Regions from separate parts of the Faecalibacterium sp. I3-3-89 genome, predicted to be linked through region 2. Evidence: predicted binding sites of a transcription regulator. Region 2 holds the regulator's gene; the other holds the start of a gene.

Region 1 (4,179 bases), 1.3 Mb from region 2:
GGAGCAGGTCGTCCAGATGGTCCACCTCGTCGCCGTCGGTCAGGCCGAGGCCCTCTTCGGCGTAGATATTTTCCGGCTCCACCTGCAGCACTTCGATGACCTGAATGGCGCTCTGGAGGTACTCGTCCTGCGAGATGCTCTTGTCGGACAGCTCCCAGCCCGTCAGGAATGCCTGCATCAGCAGGTCTTTGACCGAGATCTTCTTTTCCATGTACGTTTCCTTCTTCCTCGTTTGTTTCCGCTGACCAGTATACCCTTAAATCTTGGGCAGGTCAACCATAAAATTATGAATTTTTTGTAGGAATGTCCAATTCACCGCAGGTCGAACCCGAACGTCCGCCCCAGCCACTCGAGGCAGAGCGTCACCCAGTGGGCGCGGTGCCGGTCGGCGGCGTCCACCTCAGCGGTGCTGATGCTGGTGCCGTGGACCCCCTGCTCAAAGAGATGCGCCTCGCAGGCCACGCCCGCCCGCCGCAGGGCCGAGAGCAGCAGCAGCGTGTTCTCCACCGGGACGGTCCTGTCCTCCATGGTATGCCAGACGAAGACCGGCGGTGTGTCGGGCGTGATCTTATCCTCCAGGCCGAAGGCTCTCTGTGCGGCGGCGTCCTCACTGCCCGCCAGCTGGACGAAGCTGCCCCGGTGGGCATACTCCCCCGCCGTGATGACCGGGTAGCCCAGAATGACCGCGTCGGGCCTCTGCTGGGCCATCTCGCCCGGGATGTCCAGCACTGCGCCGGACAGGGCCAGATGCCCGCCCGCCGAGAAGCCGCAGACCGCTATTTTATCCGGCAGGATATGCCATTCCTCCGCGTGCTGCCGCAGCAGCCCCAGCGCCTCGCTGAGCTGGCGGAGAGGCCGGTAGTCCCGCGCCTCCTCCCCCACGCTGTAGGTCAGCACGGCAGTGTGATAGCCTGCCGCCGCGAACTGCAGGGCCACCGGGTCGCCCTCCCGGGGGCTGACGTGGCTGTATCCCCCGCCGGGCACCACCAGCACCAGAGGCCGCTGCTTCACCGTGGGCATGGCGTCCAGCGACGCCCGCAGGCAGACGGTCAGTGTCCCGCCGCCCTCAAGTTCCAGCTGTATCTGCTGCATCGTTCCGTTTTCCTCCTTTTTTATACAGATCACTCCGGCCCATTATACGGCTTCGGCAGGGCAAAGTAAAGCCAAACGCCGCCCCGCCGGGAAAGTTTTTTGAACTTTTTATGAAAGCCCTTGATTTTTATTTCCCGCCGGTGTATATTAGCACTCGAAAGTTATGAGTGCTAAGTCCTTGTGAGCAGTCAACCGCTCCGGGTGCTGGCATTGAATCTGATAAAAAGAGGTTTTGTATTATGGCGAAAAAAGAATTTCAGGCCGAAAGCAAAAAGCTGATGGACATGATGATCAACTCCATCTACACCAACAAGGAGATCTTCCTGCGGGAGCTGATCTCCAACGCTTCGGACGCCATCGACAAGCTGTATTATAAGAGCCTGACCGACCCCTCCGTCGGCATGAACAAAGGCGATTTCCGCATCCTGCTCACCCGCGACAAGGACAGCCGCACCCTTACCATCTCCGATAACGGCATCGGCATGACGAAGGAGGAGCTGGAGCAGAACCTCGGCACCATCGCCCACTCCGGCTCCCTCGACTTCAAGAAGGACAACAAGGACGAGAACATCGACATCATCGGCCAGTTCGGCGTCGGCTTCTACTCCGCCTTCATGGTGGCCGACAAGGTGACGGTCATCTCCAAGGCCTACGGCTCCGACGAGGCATGGCAGTGGGAGTCCAGCGGTGCGGACGGCTATGAGCTGGAGCCTGCCCAGAAGGAGACGGCGGGCACCGACATCATCCTCCACATCAAGCCCGACACCGAGACCGACCACTACGACAACTTCCTCGACGAGTATGGCATCGTGGCCATCGTCAAGAAGTACAGCGACTATGTCCGCTACCCCATCCAGATGGAGCGGGAGAAGAGCCGTCAGAAGCCCGAACCCGACCCCAAGCCCGAGGACTACAAGCCCGAGTGGGAGACTTACACCGAGCTGGAGACCCTGAACAGCATGGTACCCATCTGGAAGAAGCAGAAGAGTGAAGTCACCGACGAGGAGTACGCCAGCTTCTATAAGGATAAGTTCAACGACTACGCCGACCCCGCCCGGGTCATCGTCAGCCGCACCGAGGGCACCGCGAACTACAACGCCCTGCTCTTCGTGCCCAGCCACCGCCCCTACGACTTCTACACCAAGGACTACGAGAAGGGTCTGGCCCTCTACGCCTCCGGCATCCTCATCATGGAGAAGTGCGGCGACCTGCTGCCCGACTACTTCAGCTTCGTCAAGGGCATCGTGGACAGTCAGGACCTGAGCCTGAACATCAGCCGCGAGATGCTGCAGAAGGACAGCCAGCTCAAGCTCATCCACAACGCGCTGGAAAAGAAGATCAAGAACGAGCTGCACGCCATGCTGGCCAACGACCGCGAAAAATACGAGAGCTTCTGGAAGGAGTTTGGCCGTCAGCTGAAGTTCGGCGCTTACTCCGACTACGGGATGCACGCCGAGCTTCTGCGCGACCTGCTGCTGTTCTGGTCTGCCAAGGAGCAGAAGATGGTCACGCTGCAGGAGTACGTCGAGAAGATGCCCGCCGAGCAGAAGTACATCTACTTCGCCGCCGGCGACTCCACCGACCGTCTGGCCAAGCTGCCCGCCGCCGAGCTGGTCATGGACAAGGGCTATGATGTCCTGCTGCTGACCGAGGATGTGGACGAGTTCTGCCTGCAGATCATGCGCACCTATCCCCGCAAGGATGCCGAGGGCAAAGACGGCACCGTGGAGTTCAAGAATGTCAACAGCGGCGACCTCGGCCTCGAGACCGAGGACGAGAAGAAGGCCGCCGAGGAGACCAACACCGCCAACAAGGCCCTGTTCGACGCCATGAAGGACGCTCTGGACGGCAAGGTCAAGGAGGTCAAGGTCTCCACCCGCCTGAAGGATCACCCCGTCTGCCTGTCTGCCGACGGCCCGCTGTCCATCGAGATGGAGAAAGTCCTCTCCAAGCAGCCCGGCAGCGAGGGCGTCAAGAGCGACAAAGTTCTGGAGCTGAACGTCAACCACCCCGTCTTTGCTGTGCTGAAAGCCGCACAGGAGGCCGGCGATACCGACAAGCTCAAGAAGTACAGCGCCCTGCTCTACGCACAGGCACAGCTCATCGAGGGCCTGCCCGTGGATGATCCCGCCGCCTATGCCGAGGCTGTGTGCAGCCTGATGCAGTAATGCGTTTCCGGCCGGAGGGCTTTGCTCCCTTGCTCTCCGCCCGACATCATACTCTCTTCCCTTACTATCCTTTCATCGAAGTGCCGTGTTCCGCCCTGCCGACGGAACGCGGCCTTTATTTTTTCTCCATATCATTCCTCCGCCTCCGTCGGGACGCAGCGGGCAGAGGTTTTTGTGCAGTTACACAATGCTTTTTCGGTTTCGAAAAAACTTTTGTCTCAGTTGCATTTTATCCCGGAGCTTCGCTCCGCTCCCCCGTCGGGCAGCCCCAGCAGGGCTTTTTTGCAACTTTTCATTCAGATGCAACAATAAGACATGGTTTTTTGGGGGCAAATCCTTTACTATAGGGATAGAAGCGGGTGTTTCCCGCACCATCCAGAAAGTAAAACGTATCTGTCAGGAGGAAGATTCCATGATGAAGTCCATTCCCGTATGGAAGCAGGAGCTGTCCGGCGGCACCCACGCCGCGCGCCTCGCCTCCCTGTATTGCTGCGCACCCGCCGAGACGGCCTCCGAGGCCGCCCGCTACGCCGCCGTGCTGGACGGTCTGGAAAAGACCTTCGGCCCCCACGCCGAGGCCGGTCTTTACAGCGCCCCCGGCCGCACCGAGATCGGCGGCAACCACACCGACCACCAGCATGGCCGTGTGCTGGCCGGCAGCGTGAACATCGACATGATCGCTGCCGCCGCCCCCAACGACAAGGGCCAGCTCCGGGTCCAGAGCGAGGGCTACGACCTGTGCATCATCGACCTCGACGACCTCGAGGCCCGCAAGGAGGAGGAGAACACCACCGCCTCCCTGCTGCGCGGCGAGTGCGCCGCCTTCACCCAGCGGGGCGCAATGCTCACCGGTCTGGATGTCTACATCTCCTCCAACGTGCCCAAGGGCAGCGGCGTCTCCTCTTCTGCCGCCTTCGAG
Region 2 (15,905 bases):
GAGCGCACCGTCACCGAGCGCATCCCGCCTCGTATGACCGTGCGCCGGGGGGCGGCGCTGGAGACGCCCCATGTCATGATGCTGGCCGACGACCCCGGCTGCACCCTCATCGAGCCGATCGGCGCGCACAAGAGCGGGCTGAAAAAGCTGTATGAGGGTGAGCTGATGCAGGGCGGCGGCCACATCGCCGGATGGGCCGTGGAAGACCCCGCCCTGCTGGCCCAGATCGAGGCCGCACTGGCCGGACTGGGCAGTCAGGAAGCCTTCGACGCCAAGTATCCGCAGGCCAAGGGCGCAGCGCCCCTGACACTGGCCGTGGGCGACGGCAACCATTCGCTGGCTGCGGCCAAGGCCTGCTGGGAGGAACTGAAGCCCACCCTGACGCCGGAAGAGCGGGAGAACCACCCCGCCCGCTGGTGTCTGGCCGAGGTGTGCAACGTCCATTCGCCCGCCATCGAGATCGAACCCATCCACCGCGTCCTCTTCAACGTGGACTGCGGCGCGGTGCTGCTGGCCCTCATCGCGTGGAGCGACGCCAACATGGCTGGGATCTGCTTCGGCGACTCGAAGCAGCAGGCGTTCACGCTGGCAGGCCCCCATGTGTCCAATGTCCTCAGCTTTGAGGACCCCGTCGCCCCGCTGACCGTGGGCACGGTGGATGAATTTATCGAATATTTTATGGCCCGCCACAGCGAGGCCCGGGTGGACTATGTCCACGACGAGCCGGCTGTCCGCGCCCTGACCAAGCAGGGCGGCGTGGCTTTCCTGCTGCCGCCCTTCGAGAAGAGCGACCTGTTCAAGGGCATCGTGATGGGCGGCGTGCTGCCCCGCAAGACCTTCAGCATGGGCCATGCGGAGGAGAAGCGGTATTACATCGAGTGCCGCAGGATCAAAGAATGACCAAGGAGTACCATGACTTTTAATGAACTGAATCTGTCCGCCCCCCTGCTCAAAGCTGTAAGCGAGGCGGGCTATGAGACCCCCTCGCCCATTCAGGCCTCGGCCATCCCGCCGGTGCTGGAAGGGCGGGACCTGATGGGCTGCGCCCAGACCGGCACTGGCAAGACCGCTGCCTTTGCGCTGCCCATGCTCGACCGCCTGAGCGGGGCAGCTCCCCGCAAAAAGGGCGCGATCCGCGCCCTCATCCTCACCCCGACCCGGGAGCTTGCGCTTCAGATCGGCGAGAGCTTCGCCGCCTATGGAAAGTATCTCAAGCTGCGCAGCACCGTCATTTTCGGCGGCGTGGGCCAGACCCCGCAGGTGGAAGCCATCAAGAAGGGCGTAGACATCCTCATCGCCTGCCCGGGTCGGCTGAACGACCTCATCGGGCAGGGCTATATCGACCTTGCCGACATCGAGATCTTCGTGCTGGATGAGGCCGACCGGATGCTGGACATGGGCTTTGTGCACGACGTGAAGAAGGTCATCGCAAAGCTGCCCGCAAAGCGCCAGAACCTGATGTTCAGCGCCACGATGCCCAAAGAGATCGAGCAGCTGGCCGCAGGCATCCTCCACGACCCCGCCTTCGTCAAGGTGGATCCCGTGTCCAGCACAGTGGAGCGGATCGACCAGAGCCTGTATTTCGTCGAGAAGGGCAACAAGAAGCTCCTGCTCCCTTGGCTCATCAAGAATCTGGAGCCGCCGGTGCAGAACGCGCTGGTGTTCAGCCGCACCAAGCACGGCGCAGATAAGATCGCCCGCGACCTCACCAAGCAGGGCATCACCGCCGCCGCCATCCACGGCAACAAGAGCCAGAGCGCCCGTGTGGCCGCGCTGGAGGGCTTCAAGGAGGGCAAGACCAAGGTGCTGGTGGCCACGGACATTGCCGCCCGGGGCATCGACATCAGCGAGCTTTCTCATGTGTTCAACTACGACCTGCCCGAGGTGCCGGAGACCTACGTCCACCGCATCGGCCGCACCGCCCGCGCAGGCGCAGACGGCACGGCTGTGAGCTTCTGTGCCCCCGAGGAGATGGAGTATCTGGCCGGGATCGAGAAGCTCAACCGCCGGAAGATCCCGGTGGTGTCCGGCCATCCGTGGGACGGCGTGCCCGCCCCCGTAAAAGCCGCCCCGCCGGTGCGGGGCCGCAAGCCCAAGGCCGACCAGCCTGCCCCGGAGCAGGCCGAGGCCCCCAAGGCGGCAGCCGCCGCCAAGCCCGCTGCACCTGAAAAAAAGGGCGCGGCCAAGCTTTCTGCGGCAAAAAAGCAGAAAGCTCCCAAAATCGAAGCAAAAGAGGAACAGCTCATGGATGAGAACAACAAGCGCACTCCCGGCGGACGCGACAACAACCGCCGTAACAATAACAACCGGCCCCGCCGCGAGGGCAACGCCCCTGCACAGGGCACAGGCCGCGGCAGCAACGCCCAGCCGAAATTCGACCCCCACTTTGTGAGCGCTCCGGAGGCGACCCCCCTCCGCTCCGCCAAAAAGAACGCCGCCGCGCCCGCTGCCCCGGCCCAGAGCATCCCCACCGCGATGCAGAGCCGCCAGCCCGCCCCGCGCGGCGAGAACAATGGCCGCAATGGCGCAGGCCGCAGCCCCCGCAATGAGCGGAACGCCCGCCCGGCCCAGCCTGCCCAGCAGAACAATGCCCGCAGCGAGGGCCGGAACAGCCGCCGCAATGACCGCAGCGAGCAGGGCAGCGCAGGCCGTGCGCCCCGCGCCCCCAGAGCCGAGCAGCCCGGCCGGAACAACGGCCGCAGCCGCAGCAACGCGCCGGGAAAAGACGAAGACCCGGGCCTTATGCTCATCAGCCGCCGCCCGCCGCAGCAGAAGTTCACCAGCTTTGAGGAGTATATGAACGCCCACGGCGGCGCGACGGCCCCCATCGAGGACCACAGCGAGGAAGTGTGATGGCAGAGGGATTCGCTCCGTGGTGCTGCCCGCTGTGCGGCGCACCGCTTGCCGGGGAGAATGCGCTGAAATGCCCCTCCGGCCACAGCTTCGACCGGGCAAAAGAGGGCTACTGGCATCTGCTTCCGGTGCAGAACACCCGCACGAAAGCCCCCGGCGACAGCAAAGAGATGGTAGCCGCCCGCCGCGCGTTCCTGAGCGCGGGCTACTATGGCATCTTCGGGCAGGCGCTGGGGGAGCTGTGCCTTATGTATGGCCAGCCCGCCGCAAACGGGCCGCTCCGCCTGCTGGACGCGGGCTGCGGCGAGGGCTGGTATGACCGCTGCATCGCCCGGCAGTTCGGGGAGGCAGGCCGTCCGCTGGAGCTGGCAGGCTTCGACATCGCAAAGCCTGCAGTGCGTCTGGCCGCAAAGGCCCTGCCCTCGGCCCGGTACGCCGTGGCGTCCAGCTTCCATCAGCCGGTGCGCACGGGATGGGCCGATGTTCTGCTCAACTGCTTTTCGCCCTTCGCGCAGGAGGAGTTCCTCCGGGTGCTGCGCCCGGGCGGGCGGCTCATCTATGCCGTGCCCGGCCCGGAGCACCTCTTCCAGATGAAGGCCGTCCTCTACGAAAAGCCCTACAAAAATCCGGTGCAGGAAGTGGAATATCCGGGCTTTGAGGCCGTCGGGGAGCGGGAAGTGTCCGGCCGCATCACGGTGCCGGCCGGGCAGCTGGAAGCCCTCTTCGCCATGACGCCCTACTACTGGAAAACGCCCCGGGACGGTGCAGCCCGCCTCGCGGCGCTGCCGGAGCTGACCACCGACATCTCGTTCCGGTTCCTCGTATTTGAAAAGAAATAAACGAAAAAGGCATCTGTCCGCAGGGGCAGATGCCTTTTTCGCTTTATGAGTACATCAGACAGGGATGGAGTTGGTTACTTGTTTTCCGCCTTCTTCTCAGCCTTGGGCAGAAGGTTCGCACGCTCCAGCGCCGGGCGCAGGGCCAGATAGAGGAGAACGACGCAGACGGTGGAGGCCACGCTGTTGACAAAGGTGACGCCGCCGGTGATCTTGGTCAGGGCCTTGGCGATGGTGTAATCCTGACCGAAGATATATACATTGCGGAAGTAGCCGAGGAACGGGTCGGTAAAGACGTTCAGCAGCAGGCCGGAGGCAGCGGCGGCGGTCACTTTGACGAGATAGCCGGGGGTGTGCTTATCCAGCTCGCGGAGCTTGAAGACCTTGTGGGCCACTGCGCCGCAGGTGATGCCGATGAGGAACTTCAGGATGAAGGTGGTGACGGCATAGCCCGGGTCGCCGGCGAGGATGTCGGCCAGAGCCAGACCGATGGCACCGGCCAGACCGCCGGATACGCCGTCCAGCAGCAGGGCGGTCAGGGCCGTGAAGGTATTGCCCAGATGGAACGAGGAGCCGCCGTAGAAGGGCACCCGGAAGAATAAGTAGGCCACGAGGCTCAGAGCGGCCATGACGCCGGTGAGCGCCAGCTCGTGGACGGTGAAGGTGCGCTTGTAGAGCACACTTGCAAAGACGATCACGATGACAACGACTGCCAGAAGCAGCCACATTGCGGTGGTAGACATGATTTTTCCCTCCCATTTTACGAAAAACCCACAAAACCGATTGACTTTTTTGGTTCTTGCGGGTATGCTCCTATTATACGCAAAACTGGCCCCGTGCAAATACCCAGAACAAAGATTTTTTATGGGGTCAGTTTGGCACACTGGCTGAAAAGGAGGGGCTTTTTATGGTCCATTTGACGACAGCGCTGGACGCGGCATCCGATGTGCCGCTTTATGAGCAGCTCTACCGCAGCCTCGCCGCCGAGATGCGGACGGGAGCTGTCCCGGCGGGGACGCGGATGCCCGGCAAGCGGCGTCTGGCGGCAGAGCTTTCCGTCTCGGTGAACACGGTGGACGCGGCCTATCAGATGCTGGCAGCGGAGGGCTATCTGGAGGCGCGGGAGCGGAGCGGCTTTTATGTACAGGAGTATCTGGCTCTGCCCGAGAGCGCCGCGCCCGCCGCGCCGCCGAAGGCTGAGGCTGTACCGAAACAGCGGCCCATCCGCTATGACCTCTCCACCCGGGGCGTGGACCCGGGGCTGTTCCCCTTCCGGACGTGGGCGCGGCTGCAAAAGGAGCTGCTGTATTCGTCGCCCGAGCTGCTGACCCACGGCGATGCGCAGGGTGACCTTGCGCTGCGGCAGGCGCTGGCGGGCTACCTCGAAGAGTACCGGGGCGTCCGGTGCGGTGCGCACCAGATCGTCGTGGGAGCGGGCCTTGAGTACCTGCTGGGGCTGCTGGCCCCGCTTCTGCCCGGGCCGGCGGCGGTGGAGAATCCCGGCTACCCCCGCGCAAAGCAGGTGCTGGAAAACAACGGCGTGGCCTGCTGCTGCCTGCCGGTGGACGAGGATGGACTTTCCATCCGGGCGCTGTCGGACTCCGGCGCGGCGGTCTGCTACGTCACCCCCAGCCATCAGTTCCCCACAGGCGTCACCATGCCGGCCGGACGCAGGGCCGAGCTGCTCCACTGGGCTGCCCGCTGCCCGGGCCGGCGGTATATCATCGAGGACGACTACGACTCCGAGTTCCGCTTCGACACCCGCCCGCTGCCCAGCCTGCAGGGGATGGCCGGGGCCGACGGGCCGGTGGTCTACCTCTCCACCTGCTCCCGCAGCCTCGCGCCCAGTATCCGCATCGCCTACATGGTGCTGCCCGAGCAGCTTCTGCCCGCGTGGCACGCGAAGTATCGGCTCTACTCCGGCACCGTGAGCCGCTTCGAGCAGCAGACGCTGGCCCGCTTCATCACCGGAGGCTACTTCACCCGCCACTTGGCCCGGGAGCGGGTGGCCTATAAGGCCCGGCGGGACGCCCTGACGGCGGCGCTGCAGGAGGCCTTCGCGCCCGAGGAGCTGCATCTGATGGGGCTGCACACCGGCCTGCATCTGCTGGCCGAGCTGCGGGACCCGCCCCCGGATGACGCCCTCCGGGCCGCTGCCGAGGCCGAGGGCGTCCGGCTCAGCCTCCTGAGCGATTACGACCTCACCGGCGGCGGAGCCGCTCCGGTCGGCACGCTGGTGCTGGGCTATGGCTCGCTGGCGGACGAGAGCTGCCCGTCGGTGGGAGAGACGTTGAAGAGGGCCTGCACGGCGGCGCGGGAGTCCTCGGTAAGGGTGTAACGCCCGGCGTCGGCATCCCAATCCCCGGGCAGCGCCCCCGCATGGACGGAGGCTGTGCGGTCGGCGAGAAATTCCAGCGTATCCTCTAAGATGAGCAGGTCCTGCGCCGTCAGGTCGGTGAGCAGGCTCGGGCTGTAGGTGCGCAGGGCGTCGGGCAGGGTGGCGGGCAGAAGCTCCAGCTCCTGCCGGAAGAAGGCGTCCCACACCGCCGCCCGGGCGGCTGCTTTGTGGGCCGGAGGGACGACGCCCTCCATCCCGCTGAGCAGCGCTTCCGCCTCCCGGGCCGAGAGGGCCTGCACATTGGCGCTGTAGCCGGTGCGGGCCAGCTCGTCGGCGGTCAGCGCGCCCGAAAAGCCCACCCGGAGCGCCCCGTACCGGTCAGCGATGGCCTGTAAGACCGAGGGCGCAAGGGCGAGGTAGTGGGTGTCCTCAGGCAGGGCGAGGGCAGAGAGCAGTGCTTCCCGGCAGCGGGCCGGGCCTGCCGCCCGGTAGCAGTCGGCGAGGGCGGCTTCGTCCGTCCCAAAGGGGACGGTCAGCTCCCCGGGCAGGGCCAGCGCATGGATGCAGTTCTGGCTGGCGCTGAGGTAGAGCAGCAGGAAGCCGGGGGCTGTCGTCTCGGTGGGGGCGGTGCAGACCAGCAGGCTCAGGCGGTTTTCCTCCTTGGGCTGTCGGATGGCCACGCCGCTCTGAGGGCGGGAGGCCAGCTTTGTCCGCAGAGTGCGGCGGGTGAGCAGGACGGTGCCGCCCACCAGAGGTACCAGCACCAGCAGCCCTGCCAGCAGCGCGGCCCAGAAGGGCCTCCAACCTTTTGCGTTCATTCCTCTGCCTCCCTGCAAAAAACTGCATAAAGCATGGCCGGGTGGGGGAAGCTTTATGCAGAAAAGGAGGGAAATGCTATGAAATTCGATGATACCCCCAGCAAGGAAGAGCGGGAGGACTTCTGGCTCGACCTCGGCCCCGCCAGTGCCTACGAGGGGCTGGACTGCTGCGAGACCTCCCGCCGTGACGGCGACGTCAGCCCGGACGGCCTTGCCCACGGCTTTGAGGGCGCGGAAGGCCCGGAAGACCTCGTGCCCCCGCCCGATGACGACCCGGACGGTGAGCCGGTGCCCCACCTGCCGCCCCAGCTGAAGGCTGAGGAGTGGCTGGACGCGATGGGCAGCCCCGACGATGTGCCGCCCATCGACCGATAAAGACAAGAGAAAGTCATACCAAAATAAAATTCACCTTTCGGAATAAAAGATGAAACCGGAGCGTAAAATGCGGTGAAAGGCTTGCCAAGAAGCCGAAAATATGATAAAGTTTTTCTAATGTGCACAGCTGTGCATAAAGGGAGAACGAAATCACAAGATGTGCCGCCCGGTGCGCCGGGTGTGCCGCACTCTGGAGAAGCCCGCAGAAAGCGGGTGCCGAAGGTGTAAGGCCGAATGGGCCGATCTCTCAGGCAGAAGGACAGAGCAAACGTCTTTTGTGCAGGAAGCATATCCTGCGCGGAGTCATACGCTGCGTTTTTTGCGGGCAGAGCCTTTGGAAAAGAGGTTCTGCCCGCATTTTGTTTGGGATATTTGGAGGAGGATTCCTATGGTAGACATCGTCACGCGGATCAACAACGTGGTCAACGGCTTCGTCTGGGGGCCGTTCGGTTTGGCGCTGCTGTTCTGCACCGGCCTATGGCTCAGCATCCGCACCGGTTTTTTCCAGTTCCGGAGGATGGGCTACTGGCTCCGGCACACCATCGGCGCCATCTTTACCAATAAGGACGTCACCGCCCATACCAGCAAGGAGGACATGGCCATCAGCCAGTTCCAGAGCATGTGCACGGCGCTGGCGGGCACCATCGGCACAGGCAACATCGTGGGCGTGGCCACGGCCATCGTCTCGGGAGGCCCGGGGGCCATCTTCTGGATGTGGGTCATGGCGCTGCTGGGCATGATGACCAGCTTCGCCGAGAACGTGCTGGGCGTCTACTACCGCCGCAGGAACGAGAAGGGCGAGTGGTCCGGCGGCGCGATGTATTACTTAACGGACGGTCTGGGCGCAAAGCCCGGCTGTAAGACGGTGGGCAGGGTGCTGGCCGCCCTGTTCGCCTGCTTCTGCATCCTTGCGTCCTTCGGCATCGGCAACATGAGCCAGATCAATTCCATCGCGGGCAACATGAACGCCGCGTTCCATCTGCCCTACCTTGCCACCGGCCTTGCGCTGATGGTGGTCACGGCCCTCATCGTCATCGGCGGACTCAAGCGGGTGGCCGCTGTCACCGAGAAGCTGGTGCCCCTGATGGCCCTGTTCTACATCGCGGGCGCGCTCATCATCGTGGTCATGCACGCAGGCAATATCCCGGCGGCGCTGGCGGCGATCCTCCGGGGCGCATTCAATCTGAACGCCGCAGGCGGCGGCGCGCTGGGCTACGGCATCAGCCAGACCATCACATGGGGCTTCAAGCGGGGCGCGTTCTCCAACGAAGCCGGACTCGGCTCTGCGGTCATGGTCAACTCGGCCTCCAACGTCAAAGAACCGGTGCATCAGGGAATGTGGGGCGTGTTCGAGGTTTTTGCCGATACCATCGTGGTCTGCACCCTGACGGCCCTCGTCATCCTGACCACCGGCGTGGTAGACCTCGAGAGCGGCGCTGTCCTTGCGGGAGTGCAGGACAATGCACTGGTGGGGCAGGCCTTCACGGCGGCGTTCGGCAGCTTCGGCCCCAAGTTCATCGCGGTGTCCATCCTGCTGTTTGCCTACTCCACCACCCTCGGCTGGAGTCATTACGGCACCAAGGCCGTCGAGTACCTCTTCGGCACGGCAGGCAGCCGCATCTATAAGGTCGTCTTCGTGGGTATGACCGTCGTGGGCGCGACCATGAAGCTGGGCCTTGCGTGGGACCTCTCCGACACCTTCAACGGCCTGATGATGATCCCGAACCTCATCGGCGTGCTGGCGCTGTCCGGCACTGTGGTGGACATCACCAAGAACTACTTCGCCCGCCGCGTCCGGGGCGAGGACATCGAGCCGATGTGGTCGGCCTTTGCGGAGTATCAGAAGGAAGAAGAGGCGGAAGCTGCCGCCGAGGCCGCAGAGCTGGAGAAAGCGGCGAACGAATAACGCAGAAAACAAGACCCCGGAGAAATGCCCTCCGGGGTCTTGTGCTGCTTCAGGTCTTTTTCTTTTTCCGGGGGGCAGGGGCGGGGCGGCGCTTCGCCGCCGACCGGCCGGCGAGGATGCCGCTGCCGAAGGCCCAGTGGAGGTTGTAGCCGCCGCAGCTGCCCGCGCAGTCCAGCGTCTCGCCCACGAAGTAAAGGCCCGGACAGCCCTTGAACTGGAAGTCGTCCTCCACCTCGTCCAGCAGCAGTCCGCCGCCGGTCGTCTGGGCCTGCTTCCAGCCGCAGGGGGTCAGCCCCTCGAACCGCCAGCACTTGGCCGCGGCGGCGAGCTTCGGCCACGCCGAAGCGGGCAGGGCGCGGGCGTCTTCGGGCAGCCCGGCGTCGGCCCAGAGGGCGCGGCCCAGCTTTGCGGGCAGAAGCCCCAGCCAGAACTCCGCAGCGCCGCCCAGAAGCCCGGCCCGCCGGGCGAAGAGGGCGGACAGCTCCGCTTCGCTCAGGGCGGGGAAGAGGTCGAGGGCTACGACGGGCTGCTTCGGGCCGCGGCCCGGGGCCAGCAGGCCCGACAGCTGCATGATGCAGATGCCGGAGAGTCCGTAATCGGTGAACTGCACCTCGCCCATTTCCCGGGCAAGCACCCGGCCATCGGTGCCGTCCAACAGGCTGGCGCAGCCCTTGGCCCGGATGCCGGCCAGCGACTTACGGGGGTGGGCGCACTGTAAGGCCGTCAGGCAGGGGTAGAGGGGGGCCATCCGCCCGCCGCACTGGGCGGCGAACCGGGTGCCGAAGCCGTCGGTGCCAAACTGCGGCCCGGCTTCGCCGCCCATGGCGCAGATGACGGCATCGGCCCGCAGACTTTCGCGGCCCGCTTCGGTCTCGAACTGGAGGTCGTAGCCGCCCCGGCTCTGGCTCAGGCTCCGGACGGTGCAGCCGGTGCGAAGCTCGACGCCAAGCGCGGCCAGATGGTGTTCCAGCAGGGCCAGCACGTCTGCCGCCTGATTGGAGTAGGGGTACACCCGCCCGGCCTCGTCGGTGCGGGGGTAGAGGCCGAGGCCCTCGAACCACGCCAGCGGCGCGGCCTCGTTCACGGCGTCCAGCAGGCGGCGCAGGGCCTTGGGGCTGCTGGTGAAATACCGCTCGGGCGAGATGTCCCGGTTGTCGAGGTTGCAGCGCCCGTTGCCGGTGGCCAGAAGCTTTTTGCCCACCTTTGCGTTTCTGTCCAGTACGGTGATGCGGGCGCTGCCCTTGGCGGTCTGCGCTGCCGCCAGCGCAGCGGCCAGACCCGCTGCGCCGCCGCCTAAAACAAGGATATGCTGCATCCTCTGTCCATCCTTTCCAAGAAGCTGTGTTCAGAAGCAAACCAGCTTCTGAGATGAGTTCATTGTATCATAGCCGCTCCGGTTTGGCAAACAGAGGGCGGGCAGGTGTATATTTCCCTCTCGTTTCCACATAATAACTGTACCGCATCCGAAAGCAAAGAATGGGAAGGAAGGTACACCAGATGAAAGCAACCGGAATCGTCCGCCGCATCGATGAGCTGGGCCGGGTGGTCATCCCGAAGGAGATCCGCCGCACCCAGCGCATCCGCCGCGGCGACCCCCTCGAGATCTTCACCACCGGCGAGGGCGAGGTCATCTTCAAGAAGTATTCCCCGGTGGGGGAGCTGCACGGGGTGGCGGTGCAGTATGTGGAGGTGCTGAGCCGAAGCTTTGCCCTTACGGCCTTCATGGCCGACCGCGACCGCATCCTCGCCGCCGCAGGGGCAGGCCGGCGCGACCTTGCCGACCGTAGTGTCAGCCAGCCGCTGGAACGGGTGATGGAGTCCCGCAAGCCCTATCTCAGCGAGGGCGACCCGGAGCACGTCCTGCTGCCCTGTGAGGGCTCGCTGCGGCCTCTGCTCTGCGCGTGGCCCATCATCGCAGCGGGGGATGTCACCGGGGTCGTCGGGCTGCTGGCCGAGGATCGCGCCCAGCAGCCTGACCCCGCCCAGCAGAAGGCCGTGGCCGTGGCGGCGGCGTTTCTGGCAAAGCAGATGGAGGAATGAGGCTATAAAAGCATAAAAAGCGCGTGAAACCTTGTGCTCACGCGCTTTTTATGGTATCCTTTGGATGCTGCCTCTGGCAGCGAGGCGCTGTCTGCAAATGCAGGTGGTCAAGCTTCCTTACCCTGACGATTTGTTTTACTCTTTGGAGCGAAGCAGGCGTCCGGGAATGGACCTTTTTTGTTAGCAAAAAACCTTTCCCGGAGCCGTCTGTCGGTGAAGGGAGGGATGTGTCATGTCTCTGACAGAAACCTTTGCGCTGCTGGCGGTCATCATCAGCTTGCTGGTGCTGCTCGTCGATGCCGTCCACGTGACTTTCGAGATCACTTGGAAGATTTCTCATGAGGACAGAGAACATAACAAAAAAGATTGACCGCCTAAGTTCCCACACTCTGTCAGTCAATCTTTTTTGACATACGGGTAAGGAGCTGGCCATGTTGCAGACAGCGCCTTTTCTATAAATAAGTATAGCCGCCCTGCCGGGCGTTGTCAAGCGGGAAGCTCTCTTTATACCGGAAAGGGGGCCTCCCGCTGGTTTTATGACAGAATTATGAATCTTTATAAACTTTTTCGAGAAGCTATTGACAGGGAAAAAATTTTGGCTATAATGGTCTTAGCACTCAGGAAGATGGAGTGCTAAAGAAACAAAAGCCAAGAAGGAGGCAGGCGCTATGACGATGGATGCACGCAAGCAGCGAGTCTTGCAGGCGATCGTGGCGCTGTATGGCCTCGAGGGCGAGCCTGTGGGCAGCAGTGTGCTGGCAAACTATTTTGATATGGCCGTGTCCAGCGCCACGCTGCGCAACGAAATGGCGGCGCTGACCAAGCTGGGTCTGCTGGAACAGCCCCACACCAGCGCGGGCCGTGTCCCCAGTGCCAAGGGCTACCGTTATTATCTCGACAATCTGCTGACCGACGACCAGCCGCTGGACCGCGTGACCCGCGCCCGGGTGGAGGCCGTCTTCGCCAGCCTTGACCATGAGCCGGAAAAGCTGGCACAGGGTGCCGCCAAGGCGCTGGCCGCCATCAGCGGCTGCACCGCCGCGGTCAGCACCCCCTGCGCCGAAGACCTCTGCGTCGCCCACTACGAAGTCGTTCAGGTGGGCCGCAGCGCGGCGGCTGTGCTGGCCGTCACGACGGCAGGCTACGTCCGCACCCGTGTGGCGCGGGTCCGCACCGGGCTTTCCCGGGAGAATGCCGCTGCGCTGGCCGCGCTGCTCAACCGCAACCTGACCTTCGTTGCGCCGGTGGATCTTTCGAGCCGGCTGCTCGCCGAGCTGTGCAGCCAGATCGACCCGGAGCTTGTGCCGGTCATCAGCGCCGCAGCCGCGATTTTGCAGGACTCCGCACAGCCCCATGTATTCTTGGGCGGTGAGCAGCACCTGCTGGACTGGCCTCAGCTGGAGGGCAGGGTGGGCGACATCCTCACCTTGCTGAACGACGAGGAGCAGGCCGCCCACATCATCGCACCCCCGGCAGAGCGCAGTGAGAGCGTGCTGCTGGGCGAGGATCTGGAGCCTCAGATCCCCGGCCTGTGCATCGTCAGCGACCGCTACCTTGTGGGCGGCGGGCTGTGGGGCACGGTGGCCCTCATCGGGCCGACCCGGATGCCCTTCCAGAAGCTGATGCCGCTGCTCCACCTCTTCGCCGATGAGCTTGGCGAGGGTATGAGCGGCAAACGAAAAGACACCCCGCAGATGGCCGCACCCCGGCGGACTGTGATATATAAGGAGGATCTGGAATGAGCGAAGAGACGAAGAAGACGGCAGAAGCTCCCGAGCAGGAAGCGAAGGAGACCGAAGCCGCACCTCAGGAAGCGCCCGAGACCGCCGCAGCCCCCGAGCAGGAGGCCGAGGCAGAACCGGCAGACGCCAAGAAGAAAGATGGCTGGTTCAACAAGAAGGCCCGCGAGATGGACGCCGTGAAGGCGAAGCTCGATACGGCCGAGAAGAATGCCGCACAGGCAAAAGACCAGCTGCTGCGGATGGCAGCGGAGTACGAGAACTACCGCAAGCGCTCCACCCGCGAGGCTGACCAGAAGTTCAACGATGGTGTGTCCTTTGCCGTGAATCAGATCATCCCCATCCTTGACACGCTGGAGATGGCGGCCAACGCTCCCACCACCGACGAGAATTACAAGAAGGGCGTCATCATGACGCTGGATAAGGCTGCCAAGGCGCTGGATGCCCTCCATGTGGAGGAGATCGAAGCGCTGGGCAAGCCCTTCGACCCCAACATCATGAACGCCGTCCAGCAGATCCCCGCCCCGGACGGGCAGGAGAGCGGCACCGTCATCACGGTGTACCAGAAGGGCTACAAGCTGGGCGACAAGATCGTCCGCCACGCGACCGTCGTGGTGGCCGAGTGACATCGCAAAGACCCGCAAGGGTTTTGAAGATAAGACATCCGCTTCACACATCGAGCATGAGATAAACAAGTTCTTTTGAGAGGAGACTTCATTTATGAGCAAAATCATTGGTATTGACCTTGGTACTACGAATAGCTGCGTGGCTGTCATGGAGGGCGGCGAGCCTGTTGTCATCGCAAACTCTGAGGGCGCACGCACCACCCCGTCTGTTGTTGGCTTCACCAAGACCGGCGACCGTCTGGTCGGTCAGGTCGCAAAGCGTCAGGCCATCACCAACCCCGAGAACACCGTGTCCTCCATCAAGCGTCAGATGGGCACCGACCACAAGGTGACCCTGAACGGCAAGGAGTACACCCCCCAGCAGATCAGCGCGATGATCCTGCAGAAGCTGAAGGCTGACGCCGAGGCTTATCTGGGCGAGCCTGTCACCGAGGCCGTCATCACCGTTCCTGCCTACTTCAACGACAGCCAGCGTCAGGCCACCAAGGACGCAGGCACTATCGCCGGCCTGAACGTCAAGCGTATCATCAACGAGCCGACCGCCGCTTCTCTGGCCTACGGCATCGATAAGGAAGATGACCAGAAGATCATGGTCTACGATCTGGGCGGCGGCACCTTCGATGTCTCCATCATCGAGATGGGCGACGGCGTCACCGAAGTTCTGGCCACCAACGGCGACACCCATCTGGGCGGCGACGACTTCGACCAGCGCATCATCGACTGGATGGCAGACGCCTTCCAGACCGAGAACGGCATCGACCTGCGCAAGGATAAGATGGCCGCTCAGCGCCTGAAGGAGGCTGCCGAGAAGGCAAAGATCGAGCTGTCCAGCGCAATGAGCACCCAGATCAACCTGCCCTTCATCACCGCCGACGCTACCGGCCCCAAGCACCTCGACATGACCCTGACCCGCGCAAAGTTCAACGAGCTGACGGCGGATCTGGTCGATCGCACCATGACCCCTGTCCGCAAGGCTCTGCAGGATGCAGGCCTGCGCGCATCGGATCTGAAGAAGGTCCTGATGGTCGGCGGCTCCACCCGTATCCCCGCCGTCTACGATGCAGTCAAGAAAGAGCTGAACTGCGAGCCGTTCAAGGGCATCAACCCCGATGAGTGCGTGGCTGTCGGTGCTGCCATTCAGGGCGGCGTCCTGCAGGGCGACGTCAAGGGTCTGCTGCTGCTGGATGTCACTCCTCTGAGCCTCGGCATCGAGACTCTGGGCGGCGTCTGCACCAAGATCATCGAGCGCAACACCACCATCCCCACCCACAAGAGCCAGGTCTTCTCGACTGCTGCGGACAACCAGCCCTCGGTTGAGATCAACGTCCTGCAGGGCGAGCGTGAGTTCGCACGGGACAACAAGAGCCTCGGCGTCTTCCATCTGGACGGCATCGCTCCGGCTCCCCGCGGCGTGCCTCAGATCGAAGTCACCTTCGATATTGATGCAAACGGCATCGTGAAGGTCAGCGCAAAGGATCTGGGCACCGGCAAGGAGCAGAACATCACCATCACTGCTTCGACCAATATGTCCAAGGACGACATCGACAAGGCTGTGAAGGAAGCAGAGCAGTTTGCTGCCGACGATAAGAAGAAGCGCGAGGAAGTGGACATCCGCAACGGCGCCGACCAGATGGTCTTCCAGACGGAGAAGATGCTGAAGGAGAACGGCGACAAGATGCCCGCCGACGTCAAGAGCGAGGCTGAGGCAAAGCTGGCCGAGCTGAAGACCGCTGTCCAGTCCGGTTCCATCGACGACATCAAGGCAAAGCAGGACGCTCTGAGCCATGTTTTTGAGAAGATGTATCAGGCTGCCGCTGCTGCCCAGCAGGCCGCAGGCGCACAGCCCGGCCCCGACGCTGGCGCAAACGACCAGCAGAAGCCGAACGATGACGGCGTTGTGGACGCAGACTTCAAGGAAGTCTGATCTGAGACACAGCAGTGTGTGCCCGGCCAAACCGGCGGACGCACGCGTAGAATAGCAAAAGCCGCTCCGGTTTTGCCGGGGCGGCTCTTGCTGGTTATAGAGGACCTCTCAGTCTCGCTGCACGGGAAACAGCAGCGCGCTGCTGGAACAGGGAGGTTGCTGCTACATGAGAGGTGATTGGATTATGGCACAGGAGAAACGCGATTACTACGAAGTGCTGGGTGTATCCAAGACGGCCACCGATGCGGAGATCAAGAAGGCTTACCGCAAGCTGGCCATGAAGTACCACCCGGACTACAACCCCGGCGACAAGGAAGCCGAGGAAAAGTTCAAGGAGATCAACGAGGCGAACGAGGTGCTCTCCGATGAGAAGAAGCGCCAGCTCTACGACCAGTACGGCTTTGCCGGGGTCGACCCCAACTATGCGGCCCAGAACGGCGGCGGCCCGGG

What was found. The regulator HrcA, encoded in region 2, represses chaperone genes, less so after heat shock. The targets are predictions, from matches to a motif close to TGTTAGCACTCNNNNNNNNNGAGTGCTAACA.
Region 1: a site for HrcA is predicted at 1,238-1,268, ahead of htpG (molecular chaperone HtpG). Genes of this name have one in related genera too.

Annotation. Positions count from the first base shown of each region.
Region 1 covers NZ_CP094468.1:1,154,889-1,159,067, reverse strand. The annotation lists gene MTP38_RS05395 (hypothetical protein) at 1-211, opposite strand, end outside; gene MTP38_RS05390 (alpha/beta hydrolase) at 313-1,092, opposite strand; gene htpG (molecular chaperone HtpG) at 1,332-3,260, shown strand; gene MTP38_RS05380 (galactokinase) at 3,673-4,179, shown strand, end outside.
Region 2 covers NZ_CP094468.1:2,659,864-2,675,768, reverse strand. The annotation lists gene MTP38_RS12990 (DUF1015 domain-containing protein) at 1-900, shown strand, start outside; gene MTP38_RS12985 (DEAD/DEAH box helicase) at 913-2,853, shown strand; gene MTP38_RS12980 (putative RNA methyltransferase) at 2,853-3,692, shown strand; gene MTP38_RS12975 (ECF transporter S component) at 3,767-4,432, opposite strand; gene pdxR (MocR-like pyridoxine biosynthesis transcription factor PdxR) at 4,597-6,027, shown strand; gene MTP38_RS12965 (hypothetical protein) at 5,934-6,845, opposite strand; gene MTP38_RS12960 (hypothetical protein) at 6,924-7,220, shown strand; glycine riboswitch at 7,401-7,493, shown strand; gene MTP38_RS12955 (alanine/glycine:cation symporter family protein) at 7,609-9,126, shown strand; gene MTP38_RS12950 (NAD(P)/FAD-dependent oxidoreductase) at 9,176-10,441, opposite strand; gene MTP38_RS12945 (stage V sporulation T C-terminal domain-containing protein) at 10,624-11,166, shown strand; gene MTP38_RS12940 (hypothetical protein) at 11,399-11,536, shown strand; gene hrcA (heat-inducible transcriptional repressor HrcA) at 11,835-12,908, shown strand; gene MTP38_RS12930 (nucleotide exchange factor GrpE) at 12,905-13,531, shown strand; gene dnaK (molecular chaperone DnaK) at 13,626-15,455, shown strand; gene dnaJ (molecular chaperone DnaJ) at 15,640-15,905, shown strand, end outside.